2 regions of the Enterobacter cloacae complex sp. 394F7 genome follow, and region 2 is predicted to be linked to the other one. Evidence: riboswitches for the same ligand, from Rfam matches in the RefSeq annotation. Region 2 holds a riboswitch; the other holds the start of a gene.
The links. A riboswitch is a leader RNA that binds a small molecule or an ion and turns the genes downstream of it on or off. The one in region 2 is predicted to bind thiamine pyrophosphate.
Positions count from the first base shown of each region.

Region 1: it holds a riboswitch for thiamine pyrophosphate, as region 2 does, so the genes downstream of both, thiB (thiamine ABC transporter substrate binding subunit) here and thiM (hydroxyethylthiazole kinase) in region 2, are expected to answer to the same signal.

Region 1 covers NZ_JBXWCS010000001.1:364,238-371,922, reverse strand. Annotated here, with positions in the region: gene leuC (3-isopropylmalate dehydratase large subunit) at 1-64, shown strand, start outside; gene leuD (3-isopropylmalate dehydratase small subunit) at 75-680, shown strand; gene AC2FAK_RS01840 (Hok/Gef family protein) at 772-843, opposite strand; gene AC2FAK_RS01835 (sugar efflux transporter) at 1,141-2,319, opposite strand; gene sgrT (glucose uptake inhibitor SgrT) at 2,441-2,593, opposite strand; gene sgrR (HTH-type transcriptional regulator SgrR) at 2,682-4,337, shown strand; TPP riboswitch at 4,374-4,474, shown strand; gene thiB (thiamine ABC transporter substrate binding subunit) at 4,506-5,489, shown strand; gene thiP (thiamine/thiamine pyrophosphate ABC transporter permease ThiP) at 5,465-7,075, shown strand; gene thiQ (thiamine ABC transporter ATP-binding protein ThiQ) at 7,059-7,685, shown strand, end outside.
Region 2 covers NZ_JBXWCS010000005.1:264,560-272,244, forward strand. Annotated here, with positions in the region: gene AC2FAK_RS10135 (hypothetical protein) at 1-365, shown strand, start outside; gene AC2FAK_RS10140 (hypothetical protein) at 417-893, opposite strand; gene AC2FAK_RS10145 (hypothetical protein) at 1,357-1,671, shown strand; gene AC2FAK_RS10150 (DUF4225 domain-containing protein) at 1,668-2,474, opposite strand; TPP riboswitch at 3,089-3,185, shown strand; gene thiM (hydroxyethylthiazole kinase) at 3,222-3,992, shown strand; gene thiD (bifunctional hydroxymethylpyrimidine kinase/phosphomethylpyrimidine kinase) at 3,989-4,789, shown strand; gene AC2FAK_RS10165 (GntR family transcriptional regulator) at 4,832-5,578, shown strand; gene AC2FAK_RS10170 (PfkB family carbohydrate kinase) at 5,552-6,505, opposite strand; gene AC2FAK_RS10175 (ADP-ribosylglycohydrolase family protein) at 6,502-7,506, opposite strand; gene AC2FAK_RS10180 (nucleoside permease) at 7,503-7,685, opposite strand, start outside.

The DNA.
Region 1 (7,685 bases), on a different contig from region 2:
CCCGGCGATGGCCGCCGCTGCGGCAGTTACCGGCCATTTCGCCGATATTCGCAGCCTGAAATAAGGAGACAATCATGGCAGAGAAATTTACCCAACATACAGGCCGGGTTGTCCCTCTGGACGCCGCTAACGTCGATACTGATGCGATCATACCGAAGCAATTTTTGCAGAAGGTCACCCGCACCGGATTTGGTGCTCATCTGTTTAACGACTGGCGTTTTCTGGATGATAAAGGCCAGGTACCTGACCCGGAATTTGTGCTGAATTTCCCGGAATATAAAGGCGCCTCCATTCTGCTGGCACGGGAAAACTTTGGCTGCGGCTCCTCACGTGAGCACGCACCATGGGCGCTGACCGATTACGGTTTTAAAGTGGTGATCGCCCCGAGCTTCGCGGATATCTTCTACGGCAACAGCTTCAACAACCAGCTGCTGCCGGTGACGCTGAGTGACGAGCAAGTGGATGAAATGTTCGCGCTGGTTAAGGCAAATCCGGGCATGTCGTTTGAAGTGGATCTGGAAGCGGAAGTGGTGAAAGCCGGAGATAAAACCTACAGCTTCAGCATCGATGCCTTCCGTCGCCACTGCATGCTGAACGGTCTGGACAGCATTGGCCTGACGCTTCAGCATGAAGACGCCATCTCCGCGTACGAGAAAAAACAGCCTGCGTTTATGGGCTAAAGGCAATGGCCCGCACGATGCGGGCCATTGATAAGGGTGCGTTGAGGCTCAACCACTCTGGAGAGGCGGGGAACTTTCCCCGCCCATACCGCTAACGTTTTGCTTCGTAAGCCAACACTGCTGCCAGCTCTGTTTTCTCCTGTCTGAAATGCAGTTCACACAGTCAATCACGCACCATCCAGGTGAAGATCAACAGCGTTGTACAGATCAGAAACAAACCTAACAGCAGAGTACGTTTTGGCATTCCAGCCTCCTTATTGCTTTTCGGCAATGAAGAGACTAACCTCGCAATGTTGGTTGTGAAGTTTGTCTCCCCATCAGTTTTTTGATGTGGGACTCTCCACTGTTTGCCTCTTGCGAAAGCCTGAGGCAAACAGCCTCAAGCACCCGCCACGCACTCTATGTGTCTTCTTAAACCCTGTCAGAAAATCGTTTCATTTCGTGAAGGCGCCTTCCAGAATCAGACGTCTTTTACGCGCCAGGTCAGCATCAGCGTGACAATCGACGTTAGTGCAATCATCCAGTACACCGACCCATGTCCATAGCTTTGCGACAACGCCCCCTGAATCACCCCCGCCAGAATTACCCCCGTAGAGATACTGTTGGTGAAGAGTGTGGTCGCCGACCCCGCCCGCCCGGGCATTAAATCCTGGAACCAGAGCATCCCTATCCCGGCCACGATCCCGATAAACACAGCATTAAACAGCTGCAGCGCCAGCAACGCCTCTCGTGAATGGAAGAAAATCAGCCCCAGGTAGAAAAGCACTCCGGCCGCTACGGCTATCAGCATCATCCGGCGTTTCCCGAGATGTTTGACGTAGTATCCCGCCAGAATCATCGCCGGAATTTCCAGCCCGGCGGCCGTCCCCATTAAGATCCCCGCGAGCTTATCCGGCAGACCCAGATCGCTGCTGATCCACAGCGGCATATCGATGATATACATGGTGTTGCAGGTCCACATCAGCGTGGAGGCGATAAACAGCATACGGACGTTTTTATCCTGCCAGCCGCTCACCTGAGTAATGGGTTTATCCGCTGTCTGTTCGACACGCGCCACTGACGGCAGCACGAAGGCAATCAGTGCCAGGCTAATGGCAAAAATCCCCGCAGCGATGGAAAACATGGCGGTAAAACCGTAATTCAACGCCAGCATAAAGGCCAGCGGCGGACCAATGACCCATGCAAGAGAGAGCTGCGCACGCATCACCGAGCTAAACATCACCACTTCCCGCGCCGAGTTGTCGGCATATTCCCGGGCCAGCGCGAACAGCTGCGGCATGGCGGTGTTCGCCAGCGAGGCCAGCAGCACGCCGCAGGTGATCAGCGTCAGGTAGTGACGATTAAAGGCAAACAGCAGCGCGTTACCCACAGCCATGGCGCAACAAAAGAGGATCAACTTGCGGCGATCGCCCTGGCTGTCGGATCGTTTCGCCAGCCCCAGGCTCACCAGGATCCCGGCGATGGCGTTCACGGTATAAAACAGGCCGACCCAAAACGGCTGCGCCCCCACCTCCCGGCTGAGAAAAAGACTCAGCGTCGGTGCCTGCAGCGCCCCCGCCACGCCCATCATAAAGGCCACCAGCATAAAAGCGGCATACACGCCGTTCAGGCGTCGCCCCATCGTCATTAACCAGAGCATCTGCAAGTCCTTGTGAAAGCGAATCGAAATTGGGTGAAAGAATAAACGAAAAAAGCCAGCAAAAAACATTTTGCTGGCGGGTGATAAGCACCAATACTCAGTCACACATGATCGAGGCGAGTTAGCGAGAAGAGGTCGGTTTCGTAACGTCCCACTGCATCAGTTCTTCTAACATTTTCAGCCGTTGCTCAGCACACTGACGGGCCAGCCAGGACGTTCCTTTTGTCGCTGAAAAGTACTGCTGATAAAACTGACGTGCGGTAGACCTCTTCATAATGTACCTCCTCACTTCATCGGGAATCATTATTGGCTTAATATAGGGATTAATAAATTGCTGATTTTTTGTCAGGAGTTCCCCTTTTATGCCTTCTGGTCGTCTGCAACAACAATTCATCCGCCTCTGGCAGTGCTGCGAAGGGCAATCGCAGGAGACCACGCTTAACGAACTGGCTGAACTCCTTAACTGCTCCCGACGTCATATGCGCACGCTGCTTAACACCATGCAGCAACAGGGCTGGTTAAACTGGGAAGCCGAAGCGGGACGCGGCAAACGCTCACGCCTGACCTTTCTCTATACCGGGCTGGCCTTGCAGCAACAGCGAGCGGAAGACCTGCTGGAACAGGACAGAATCGATCAGCTGGTGCAACTGGTAGGCGATAAAGCCGCGGTACGTCAGATGCTGGTCTCCCATCTTGGGCGGAGTTTTCGTCAGGGCCGCCACATTCTGCGGGTGCTCTACTATCGCCCGATGAAGAATCTGCTCCCCGGCACGGCCTTGCGCCGCTCAGAAACCCATATGGCGCGACAAATATTCAGCGGCCTGACGCGAATAAATGAGGAAAACGGGGAACTGGAAGCTGATATTGCGCACCACTGGCAGCAACTCTCCCCACGTCACTGGCGCTTCTTCTTACGTCCCGGCATCCACTTTCACCACGGCCGCGAGCTGGAAATGCGCGATGTCATCGCCTCACTGGAACGTGCCCGCAAGCTTCCGCTTTTTTCGCATATTTCGCGCGTTCACTCCCCCACCGCCTGGACGCTGGATATAGAACTGTCTCAGCCGGATAAATGGCTCCCCTGGCTGCTGGGGTATGTCCCATCAATGATTTTGCCAGGAGAGTGGGAATCGCTGCACAATTTTGCCAGCCAGCCCATTGGCACCGGGCCCTATGCCGTGTCGCGTAACACCAATAACCAGCTGAAAATTCGCGCGTTTGATGACTATTTTGGCTACCGGGCGCTGATCGACGAAGTGAACGTCTGGGTATTACCGGATCTCAATGAAGAGCTCAGCGCCGGGCTGACGCTTGAAGGCCCCACAACGGGCGAAAAGGCGGTGGAAAGCCGCCTTGAGGAGGGCTGCTACTACCTGCTGTTTGACAGCCGCACCCACCGCGGGGCCAATCAGGCGGTACGCAAATGGATCAGCCACGTCTTATCTCCCTCCAATCTGATTTACCATGCGGAAGAACAGTATCAGACGTACTGGTTCCCGGCGTACGGGTTGCTTCCTCGCTGGCATCATGCCCGGCCGGCCCACTGTGACAAACCAGCAGGGCTGGAGTCTGTCACCCTGACCTACTACCGCGAGCACGTGGAACACCGTTTTATCGCCAGGATCATGACCAGACTGCTGGCCGCAGAAGGCGTCCGGCTGGACATCAGGGAAGTGGACTATGACGAATGGCACCAGGGGGAACTGACCAGCGATATCTGGCTGAACAGCGCCAACTTCACCCTGCCGCTCGATTTCTCGCTCTTCTCACACCTGTATGAAGTCCCGCTGATCCAGCACTGTATCGATCGGGACTGGCAGCAGGATGCGGCGCAATGGCGTGCGGGCGAGATGAACCTGGCCACCTGGTGTCAGGCGCTGCTGGCCGAACAGGCGATCGTGCCGCTGATCCACCACTGGCTGATGATCCAGGGCCAGCGCAGTATGCGGGGGTTACGGATGAATACGCTGGGCTGGTTTGATTTTAAATCCGCCTGGTTTGCGCCACCGGAGCCATAACACTTTCGTAATATTCGCCAAATCATTACAATACCGCCGTTCTCAACGGGGTGCTGCATCACTGATGTGCGCTGAGATAATACCCGTCGAACCTGATCCGGATAACGCCGGCGAAGGGATTTGAGGCTGTCGCTCAAAATCCTTTGCCACTCAACCTTGAGGTGCAAAGTGTTAAAAAAAGTGCTTCCCCTGCTGGCGCTGTTTGCGCTACCTGCTTTCGCAAAACCCGTCCTGACGGTCTACACCTACGACTCCTTTTCAGCCGACTGGGGCCCAGGCCCGGTCGTCAAAAAAGCCTTTGAAGCCGACTGCAACTGCGAACTGAAATTCGTGGCGCTGGAAGATGGCGTCTCGCTGCTTAACCGTCTGCGTATGGAAGGTAAAAACAGCAAGGCCGACGTGGTACTCGGCCTGGATAACAACCTGCTGGATGCGGCCTCGCAAACGAAACTTTTCGCCAAAAGCGGCGTAGCGACAGATGCGGTTAACGTGCCGGGCGGCTGGAAAAACGACACCTTTGTGCCGTTCGATTACGGATATTTTGCGTTTGTTTATGACAAAAACAAGCTGAAGAACCCGCCGAAAAGCCTGAAGGAGCTGGTGGAAAGCGACCAGAAATGGCGCGTGATTTATGAAGATCCGCGCACCAGCACGCCAGGTCTGGGCCTGCTGCTGTGGATGCAGAAGGTATACGGTGATAAAACGCCGGAAGCGTGGCAGAAGCTGGCCGCCAAAACCGTGACCGTCACCAAAGGCTGGAGCGAAGCCTATGGCCTGTTCCTGAAAGGGGAGAGCGACCTGGTGCTGAGCTACACCACCTCCCCGGCTTATCACATTATCGCCGAGAAGAAAGACAATTACGCCGCCGCTGATTTCGCTGAAGGTCATTATCTGCAGGTGGAAGTGGCTGCCCGCACTGCCGCCAGCAAGCAGCCGGAACTGGCCGAGAAGTTCCTGAAATTCATGGTCTCCCCGGCGTTCCAGAATGCGATCCCAACGGGTAACTGGATGTATCCGGTGACCAACGTGACGCTACCTGCTGGCTTTGAGCAACTGACCAAACCGCAAACCTCGCTGGAGTTTACGCCGCAGCAGGTCGCCGCGCAGCGAGCAGCATGGGTAAGTGAATGGCAACGCGCCGTCAGCCGCTAATTCCCGGTTGGTTATTTCCCGGACTGCTCGCCGCTGTAGTGATGGTGGCGGTCAGTCTGGGTGCTTTTCTGGCATTGTGGTTTAACGCGCCGGAGAGTGATCTGAGCTCTCTCTGGCACGACAGCTATCTCTGGCACGTCATCCGGTTCTCTTTCTGGCAGGCGTTTCTCTCTGCCCTGCTGTCGGTGATCCCGGCCATTTTTCTCGCGCGGGCGCTCTACCGCAGACGCTTCCCCGGCAGGGAGGCGCTGTTGAGACTGTGCGCCATGACGCTGATCCTGCCCGTCCTGGTGGCGGTATTTGGGATCCTGAGCGTGTATGGTCGTCAGGGCTGGCTGGCCGCCCTCTTTAACCTGCTTGGTCTGGAGTGGACCTTCTCCCCTTACGGACTCAAAGGTATTCTGCTGGCGCACATCTTTTTCAACATGCCCATGGCGACCCGGCTTTTTTTACAGGCGCTGGAGGCTATCCCCGGCGAGCAGCGTCAGCTTGCGGCACAGCTGGGTATGCGCGGCTGGTCATTCTTCCGCTTTGTCGAATGGCCGTGGCTGCGCCGTCAAATCCCTCCGGTTGCGGCGCTGATCTTCATGCTCTGTTTTGCCAGTTTCGCCACCGTGCTTTCTCTTGGTGGTGGACCACAGGCGACCACCATCGAACTGGCGATTTACCAGGCGCTGAGTTACGACTACGACCCCGGCCGCGCTGCGCTTCTGGCTCTGGTACAGATGCTGTGCTGTCTTGTGCTGGTCCTGCTGAGTCAGCGTCTGAGCAAAGCCATTCCACCGGGCAGTCATCAGATTACAGGCTGGCGCGATCCTCAGGACAGCCTGCACAGCCGAATCGCGGATGTGATGTTGATCGTACTGGCCCTGCTGCTGCTGCTGCCGCCGCTGATGGCCGTCATCGTCGATGGCATTAACCTTAACCTCGTCTCCGTGTTGCAACAGCCCGTCCTCTGGCAGGCGACCTGGACATCCTTGCGCATCGCACTGGCTGCCGGGCTATTGTGCGTCATGCTGACCATGATGCTGCTGTGGAGCAGTCGCGAACTATATGCGCGCCAGGCGCGCAAAGCCGGACAAGCGCTGGAGCTGACGGGGATGTTAATCCTCGCAATGCCGGGCATCGTCCTGGCAACCGGCTTCTTTTTATTGTTCAACAGTACGGTTGGTCTGCCGGAAAGCGCCGACGGAATTGTGATTTTTACCAACGCCCTGATGGCCATTCCCTATGCGCTGAAGGTGCTGGAAAACCCCATGCGCGACGTCAATAGCCGTTACGCTTTGCTGTGTCAGTCGCTTGGTATACAGGGCTGGCGCCGGTTAAAGGTGGTTGAACTGCGAGCGCTGAAACGCCCGCTTGCTCAGGCGCTGGCCTTCGCTTGTGTGCTCTCCATTGGAGATTTTGGTGTGGTGGCGCTCTTCGGCAATGAAGATTTCCGCACGCTGCCATACTGGTTGTATCAGCAGATCGGCTCCTATCGCAGCCAGGAGGGGGCCGTCACGGCGCTGTTGCTGCTGTTGCTGTGCTTTGCCTTATTTACCGTTATCGAAAAACTTCCGGGGCGCAATGTTAAAACTGACTGATGTCACCTGGCTCTACCAACACCTGCCTATGCGGTTCAGCCTGTCGGTACGCCCGGGTGAGATGATTGCCGTGCTTGGCCCAAGCGGGGCAGGGAAAAGTACCTTACTCAATCTGATTGCCGGTTTTCTGCAACCGGCAAGCGGGTCGATAATGATTGAAAACAACGACCATACCTACACCCCGCCCGCCAGGCGTCCGGTCTCGATGCTGTTCCAGGAAAATAACCTGTTCACCCATCTGACGGTGCGGCAAAACATCGCGCTGGGTATGGATCCGGGGCTGAAACTGAACGACGCACAGCGCCAGAAGCTGGAGCATATTGCCGGGCAGATGGGCATTACCACGTTTATTGACCGACTCCCCGGAGAGCTCTCTGGCGGACAACGTCAGCGCGTGGCGCTGGCTCGCTGTCTGGTTCGCGAGCAGCCGATACTGCTGCTGGATGAGCCCTTCTCTGCACTCGATCCCGCGCTGCGCCAGGAGATGCTCGCCCTGGTACAGGAGGTCTGCCAGCGTCAGCAACTGACGATGCTGATGGTGTCACACAGTATTGAAGATGCCGCACGCATCGCCCCGCGATCGGTGGTGATCGCGGAGGGTCGGATCGTG
Region 2 (7,685 bases):
TTAAGAATATCTGCAGAATAGTCATTGGGTTATATGCGGCAGGAAAGCATAATTCTGGCTTAAGGAAATATTGCCGTTCAACTGTTGAATCTGCGTGGGATCTATCTGCAGAAACAGTGCATTCTTCAAATAAAAATTTACCTGATGCAAAGATTTGTCTTTTACTTACTTGCACTGCTGTTTCATTAATTCAAAACCTATTCCTTAAATTTATTGGGTTTGATAATGAAATAAAATGTCCTAACTGTCACAGCTTAAAGAGTGAAATATACGAATCCGAAGAAGATAGCCAACTTCACGTGGTGTGCGGGGAGTGCGGGGAAATTGTGGAGGTCATATCCGAAGAAACGGATGAACAGCCATAAATACTCCAATAAGTTATAAAATTTACGCCCGAATGAAGCGGGCTTTATCCATTAATGGTTCGCCGCTGACTGTTCAATAGCTTGTCGCCAGTAGCTATTCCAGCGCCGCCACCCATCCGCAACGTTTGCGGTGTGGATTTCCGCAATTTTCTGGTAGGTCTTTGACGTCTGATCATAGTTCTGTGATGTGTGCGCCAGCATTAGATCGGTTTTTTCCTGATCGCGTCTAACCTCAATGCGCAGAATGTTAGCCCAGGAACGGCGCAAATTGTGAACGGCGCATGTCACTTCTACCGGTTCGCCGGTCTGCTCGTCGGTGTAACCAGCCATCACGCCCAGCCGCGCTAAAACGTCGTTTAAAGTTGTTCCGCCGACAGGCCAGCATTTGCCTGCGTCTGTAGGCGAAAGCCCCAGCACGTCGCGAACGCTGCTATTCTTTGAACGGTTTCCAGAAATGAACCATACATCGCGCCGTATCTCCTGTCGCACCATTTCAACAACTTCGTTTTTACGACGGCCAGTTACCATAATAAACCGAAGCGCGTTACCTGCGACGGTGTGCGGCAGTTAGGCGAATAACTGCCGGTAAGTGTCCGCCGTTATGCTGGCTTGTCGCGGTTTGGCTTTTGCGGGCATCTGGTTCTTATCGATGCTGTCCTTCAGTGTCTGCGGAACTTGGATCGGCTGCGGATTGTTCCCGCCGGTGTGGATATCCTCAGTTTCTTCTGTGATTGATGGGGGCTGATTGGGAGTCCTGAGTGGTTCACTAACGGGCATTAAGGCTTGTATTGTCTAAAATCTGATAAATTGTATAAACATTATGTGATCGTTAACCTTAAATGGTTGAAACGCCCTGGTACCACCCAGACGATAAGAAAGGGGATAGAGTCTGCGAAAAGTTTCGGCTGGATTGCTATAACGTTCATCAGTATGATTGCTTGTACAATCTGGGGTTGGGGAAACATCTTTGAAAGATAAAGGACGATACAATATGAAAGTTACTGATGAAGCTTTGTTACGTTCTGGTTTTACACCATCGGATTTGCAGAAGATAAAAAACAATGTTGAAAGCTATGGTGGTACGTTGGGAGAAGCGATTCAGGATCTGGCAAATCGATTCAGGATAGTTATTTGGATCTTTTCCGCTTTCATGGCAATGTTTCTCTGGGTAATTATTTCAAATGAAATACAATACATCATATCCACAGGGATCGGTTTATCTATAGCAATGTTGATTGCTGTTTTTGTTCAACCGCCAGTCCTTTCTTACAAATCCTGGCGGTTCTGGAGAAAATACAGAGGTTAATGATTCGGTGCTTCGGTGGAAAGCAGGTCAAAAATAACTTTAGCCTTGATACCGTAGCCTACTATTTTCATAGTTAACTTGGGGCGACTCATTATGTTGACTTTACGATAGTAATCGTGGGGAAGCCAACGGAACAATCGCCAGGCACCTGCTTTTCGCGCTAATCCAAAAATGCTGTAGATGTTTGCGCTTAATGTCAGAGTGTTATACAAAGCCAGACCAGATTCAGCCTTAAACCCCATAAACTGAGCAATATTAATCACTTTGTCAGCGACCACACCTTCAGAGTTAGATTCCCCTTGAGATAAAAATTTATTCACTTCTTTAGTTATACCGTTAGTGCCATCAGCAACTAAGATTGCACCAGCGAGGACTCCAATAGGGTTCATCGTCGAGATCATGATCATCCCACCATAGAAAACCATCCCTGATATAACGATATTCACAGCCGAAATCATATATCCGACGATTTTATTATTTTCCCGAACAAACTCGACCTGTGCATAAAGTTGTGCGGCTCTGGTTTTTAACAGGCGTTCTTGTTCGTGCAGATTATCCGTTTCGGCACGCAGATTTTTGATGCATATAATGCATTCTTCGTCTGTTTTAGCTCGCCGTGCTGCCTCGAACTCCTTTTCTACGACCTGTTTTATCTCTTCGACAAACTTGATACGTGTTAGACCATCTTGCAAATAGAATGCTGACAACCGGTTTGCTGTTTCGACGAGTTTCCGGGCTTCCAGATTCACCATGGTATCTGACCATGTTCTGTTCCAGCCTCTGTTGAGCAGCGCGATATCCATTAAAGACTCCTTCCCAAAATGTGTCTGGTCATTTTACGTGCAATAAGGTCGAAGACAAAAGGAAATACATTCCCAACGTCTTATTTTAGCGGAAAGAACACATGATCAAACTTTGAGACTCCATGCCGCAATTCTCTACTTTTATTCTCCGACGTTTCAAACGTCCTGGAGTACGGGCAGGACTGCGAGCGAGTAACGTACTCTTCATTTTCTATACCTTATAAACTGCAGTCGAAAGGATTGAAGAGAACAAGCTTACTGGCAGGTAAGGTTCTAATATTTTTTTGAGTATTGGCAGGCTTCCCCCACGTTTCAGAACGTGATAGCGAAGGTTCTTGCGTGGGCTGTGGGCTGCAATGTGAAGAGCGAGCATATCCCTGGCCTCTTTAAATTTGGCTGAGACCGTCACACGTCAGATCGGTTTCGAAAACAGCGAAAGATCACAACTAAAAGAGGCTCGAGCAATCCGGCCTTTTTGTCGTTTGGATGTGGGATACAGCTTGTGATACAAGCTGGGACACAGAGCATTTTTTAGGGTTGAGTCTTTGGCTTTCCGCTGGCATGATCCAGAACAGGGATTAACGGGACGTTAATCGCAAGCTTTTGATTTTTATTTATTTGACTCGGGGTGCCCTTCTTTGTGAAGGCTGAGAAATACCCGTATTACCTGATCTGGATAATGCCAGCGTAGGGAAGTCAGATGCCTCCTCTGGTCATCGCTTCTTCACGCAAGGCAGGAGCGAACCCATGCAGCCTGACCTGCTCGATTTACACGTTTTACATCACTTCCGAACCCGTTCGCCGCTCACGCACTGTATGACCAATGATGTCGTGCAAACCTTTACGGCCAACGTTCTGCTGGCGCTTGGTGCTTCTCCGGCAATGGTGATTGAAGCCGAAGAGGCCGAGCAGTTTGCCGGGATGGCCGATGCGCTGCTGATTAACGTCGGTACCCTCACCACGCCCCGCGCCCAGTCGATGCGTCGGGCTATTGAGAGCGCGGTGGCGGCAGGCAAGCCCTGGACGCTTGATCCGGTTGCCGCGGGCGCTCTGGCGTTCCGTACCCGCTTTTGTCATCAGATCCTTGCACTGAAACCAGCCGCCATTCGCGGCAATGCGTCGGAAATTCTCGCCCTTGCGGGGATGAGCGCAGGGGGACGCGGTGTCGATACCACCGACACCGCCGCTGCCGCGCTGCCCGCCGCACAGGCGCTGGCTCGCCAGTCCAATGCCATTGTGGCAGTGACGGGGGAGGTGGATTACGTTACCGACGGCCAGCGCACCCGAAAGGTTGCGGGCGGCGATCCGTTAATGACCCGCGTGGTGGGCACCGGGTGTGCGCTCTCGGCGGTGGTGGCGGCGAGCTGCTCGCTGCCGGGCGATCGGCTGGATAATGTTGCCGCTGCCTGCGGATGGATGAAGCGTGCCGGAACGATCGCCGTTGCGCAGTCTCACGGGCCGGGCAGCTTTGCCAGCGCGTTCCTTGATGCGCTGCACAACCTGGAGGCACAGGCATGAAACGAATTAATGCTCTGACGATTGCCGGTACCGATCCAAGCGGCGGTGCCGGTATCCAGGCCGACCTGAAAACGTTCTCCGCTCTTGGCGCTTACGGCTGCTCGGTGATCACCGCCCTGGTGGCGCAAAACACCCGTGGCGTGCAGTCGGTCTACCGTATCGAACCTGATTTTGTCGGTGCACAGCTGGACACGGTATTCAGCGATGTGCGCATCGACACCACCAAAATCGGGATGCTGGCAGAAACGGATATCGTCGAAGCGGTGGCCGAGCGGCTGCAACGTTATCAGGTGCAAAATGTGGTGCTGGATACGGTGATGCTGGCTAAAAGCGGCGACCCGCTGCTCTCTGCCTCTGCTGTTGAGACATTGCGCAAGAAACTGCTGCCGCAGGTGGCGCTGATTACGCCAAATCTGCCGGAAGCGGCCGCACTGTTAGACGCGCCGCACGCGCAGAACGAACGTGAGATGAAAGAGCAGGGGAACGCCCTGCTGGCGATGGGGTGTGGCGCGGTGCTAATGAAAGGCGGCCATCTTGATGACGATGAAAGCCCGGACTGGCTCTTTACCCGTGACGGTGAACTGCGTTTCACGGCCCCGCGTGTGCACACCAAAAATACCCACGGTACGGGGTGCACGCTCTCTGCCGCGCTGGCGGCGCTGCGTCCACGGCACAACAGCTGGGGCGATACGGTACGCGAGGCCAAAACGTGGCTCTCCGCCGCGCTGGCAAAAGCCGATACTCTGGAAGTGGGTCACGGTATTGGGCCGGTTCATCATTTTCATGCATGGTGGTAAGCCAGTATACTGGCAGGAAACACCAGGCCTGAGAAAACAGAGATGGAACAAGCGCATACCCGGTTAATCGCTCAACTGAATGAACGGATCGCCGCGCCCGACAACATGCCGCTGTATCTGAAATTTGCCGAAACGGTAAAAAACGCGGTACGCAGCGGAGTGCTGGAGCACGGGAATATTCTGCCCGGCGAGCGCGATCTGAGCCAGTTAACCGGGGTGTCGCGCATTACCGTGCGCAAAGCGATGCAGGCGCTGGAAGAAGAGGGCGTGGTAACGCGCGCCCGGGGTTACGGGACACAGATCAACAACATCTTTGAATATTCGCTCAAGGAAGCGCGCGGGTTTTCCCAGCAGGTGGTGCTGCGCGGTAAAAAACCTAACACGCTATGGGTGAATAAACGGGTGGTGAAGTGTCCGGAAGAGGTCGCCAGCCAGCTGTCGGTACCCCCGGACAGCGAGGTATTCTTGCTTAAGCGCATTCGTTACGTTGACGATGACGCGGTGTCGATTGAGGAGTCCTGGGTTCCGGTTGAGTTAATTCATGACCCGGACGCAATTGGCATCTCGCTGTACGACTACTTCCGTAGCCAGAATATCTTTCCGCAACGCACCCGCTCCCGGGTCAGCGCCCGGATGCCGGACAGCGAGTTTCAGGCGCATATCAGTATGGATGACAAAATACCGGTACTGGTGATCAAGCAGGTTGCGCTTGACCAGCAGCACCGGCCGATTGAGTACAGCATCAGCTACTGTCGCAGCGACCTATACGTCTTTGTGTGCGAGGAGTAAGGCCTCGCGCGTCGGCGCGCAATCCCCGCCGCGGTGGCTGACCACCCAGGCCGCCACGGCATTTCCCAGCGTCACGGCATCCGCCAGACGCCATCCTGCCGCCAGACCGGCAAGCGTACCGCCCGCATGGCTGTCGCCTGCGCCAATGGTGTCGACGACGGTGGCGGGAAACGCAGGAACATAACCCGATGCGTCGCCTTCATACCAGGCTGCGCCATCTTTGTCGTGACGAATAATCAGCGCGGCGCCATAACGGTGCTGCCACTGCACGCCTAAAGTATCAACGTCCATGCCAGCGCGCTCCGCGGCAATCTGCGCCTCCTGACGATTGAGCGACACGATAGGTTTCAGAGCCATGATCCGCGCCATCAGCGCGTCGGGAATATCAGCAATGCGGGGGCCAAAATCGATAAACGCGGTGACGTTTTCCAGCGACTCCAGCCAGCGTGTAAGCAGTTCGCCCGATGGCGATGCCAGCTGATAGCCGGACAGATACACCAGGCTACCCGGTGGGACGTTCAGCCCATCCAGCCAGTGCGGCTGCCACTGGTTCTCCACGCCGCTAAACGACATAAAGGTGCGTTCGCCGTCAGGCTCTACCAGCGCCAGACACCAGCCGTTATCGCCCGCTTCGGCCTCCACGGCGCTGTGCAGATCCTGCCTAGCCATGGCGTTACGGATGATCTCCGCCCATACGCCGTGGCCAACGGGCAGGGCGTTTTGCGCCGCAATGCCGAGCCGCTTCAGGGCGATGGCAATATTCAGCGCACAGCCGCCGATATTCACCCCTTGTTGTTTCAGCTCGATATCGCATCCGCGCCAGGGCAGGGCGTACGCGTCGGCGATCACGTCGATGACCGCCGCGCCCAGCACCGTGACCGGGCGTGTGGCCTGTAATGTTTCAAGACGCTGGGCTAACGTACTCATACGCCCTCCCTTTGCTCCCGGTAGTGCAGCAGTTTTTCGCAGTAGTGGTCAAAATTGAGCCGGTTTACGGTGTCGAGCTCATCCTTCAGCGCCGGGTCAATCGCCTGCACGCCGTGCAGTGCCCCGCAGATGGCCGTTGCCATCGCCCCGATGGTGTCTGTATCTCCACCGAGGTTGGCGCACAAAATCGCGCAGCGGTTTGGGTCCGTGCCGGCCAGCTCCACCATCGCAATCGCCGCCGGAACGGACTCAATGGTGCTGGTGCCCGCACCAATAAGCTGGTAAACCTGCTCGCTGGCGGAGTCGATGCCGTGGGCTTCCCGCACGGTCTTAAGCGCCAGTTCAATACGTGCCGCCAGCGAGGCGCTGAAGGTGGTGGTATTCGCCTCCTGTGCGTAGCGGGCAATGCCGGGCAGGGCATCGACGATGTTCTGCCAGCGCTCGCCGTCGATGGCGCGCGAAACCGCCCAGGCAATCACCACGGCCCCGGCGATGGCGAGGTCCGATTTATGCGTCGGGCTGGAGGCCAGCGCGACCTGCCCGACAAAATGTTCCAGCCGCGTCGCCGGTAGCAGGCAGCCCAGCGGGGAAGCCCGCATCGCCGCCCCGTTGGTCACACCGTTGTTGTCCAGTTCACTGACGGGTTTGCCGTCGCGGATGGCGTTAAGCGCGATTTTTGAGGTGGGACCCAGCACGTTTTTATTAAAGGCATCGAAATCCAGCGCCCAGTTCAGGATGTGTTTGCCGATGATATCCGCGTCAATCTCCCCGTCGCATTCGATAATCGCATCGGCCAGGCACAGCGCCATCGAAGTATCATCGGTAAACTCCGCGCGCTTAAAATAGCAGGCCGCGTTATTCTCTGCCGGGCCGGGTAAGAAGCGGTCGATCCAGCCGAAGTGCGCTTTTACGCGCTTTCTTGGCCATAGCTCGGAGGGCATACCCATCGCATCCCCTAACGCCTGCCCGTAAAGGGCACCGAGAATACGTTCTTGTTTCATTTAACTTCCCCTTGTGTCAGCGCAGCATCGCCATCAACCACCTCAATTGCGGTGATCTCTTTGTCCGATTCGCGGAAAAACAGCATAAACAGCACGGCAATCACGGCAATCATGATCGCACCGAATGTCCACATTCCGGCCCAGTTGAAGGTCAGCCCATTCACCGGCTCTTTGTAAGC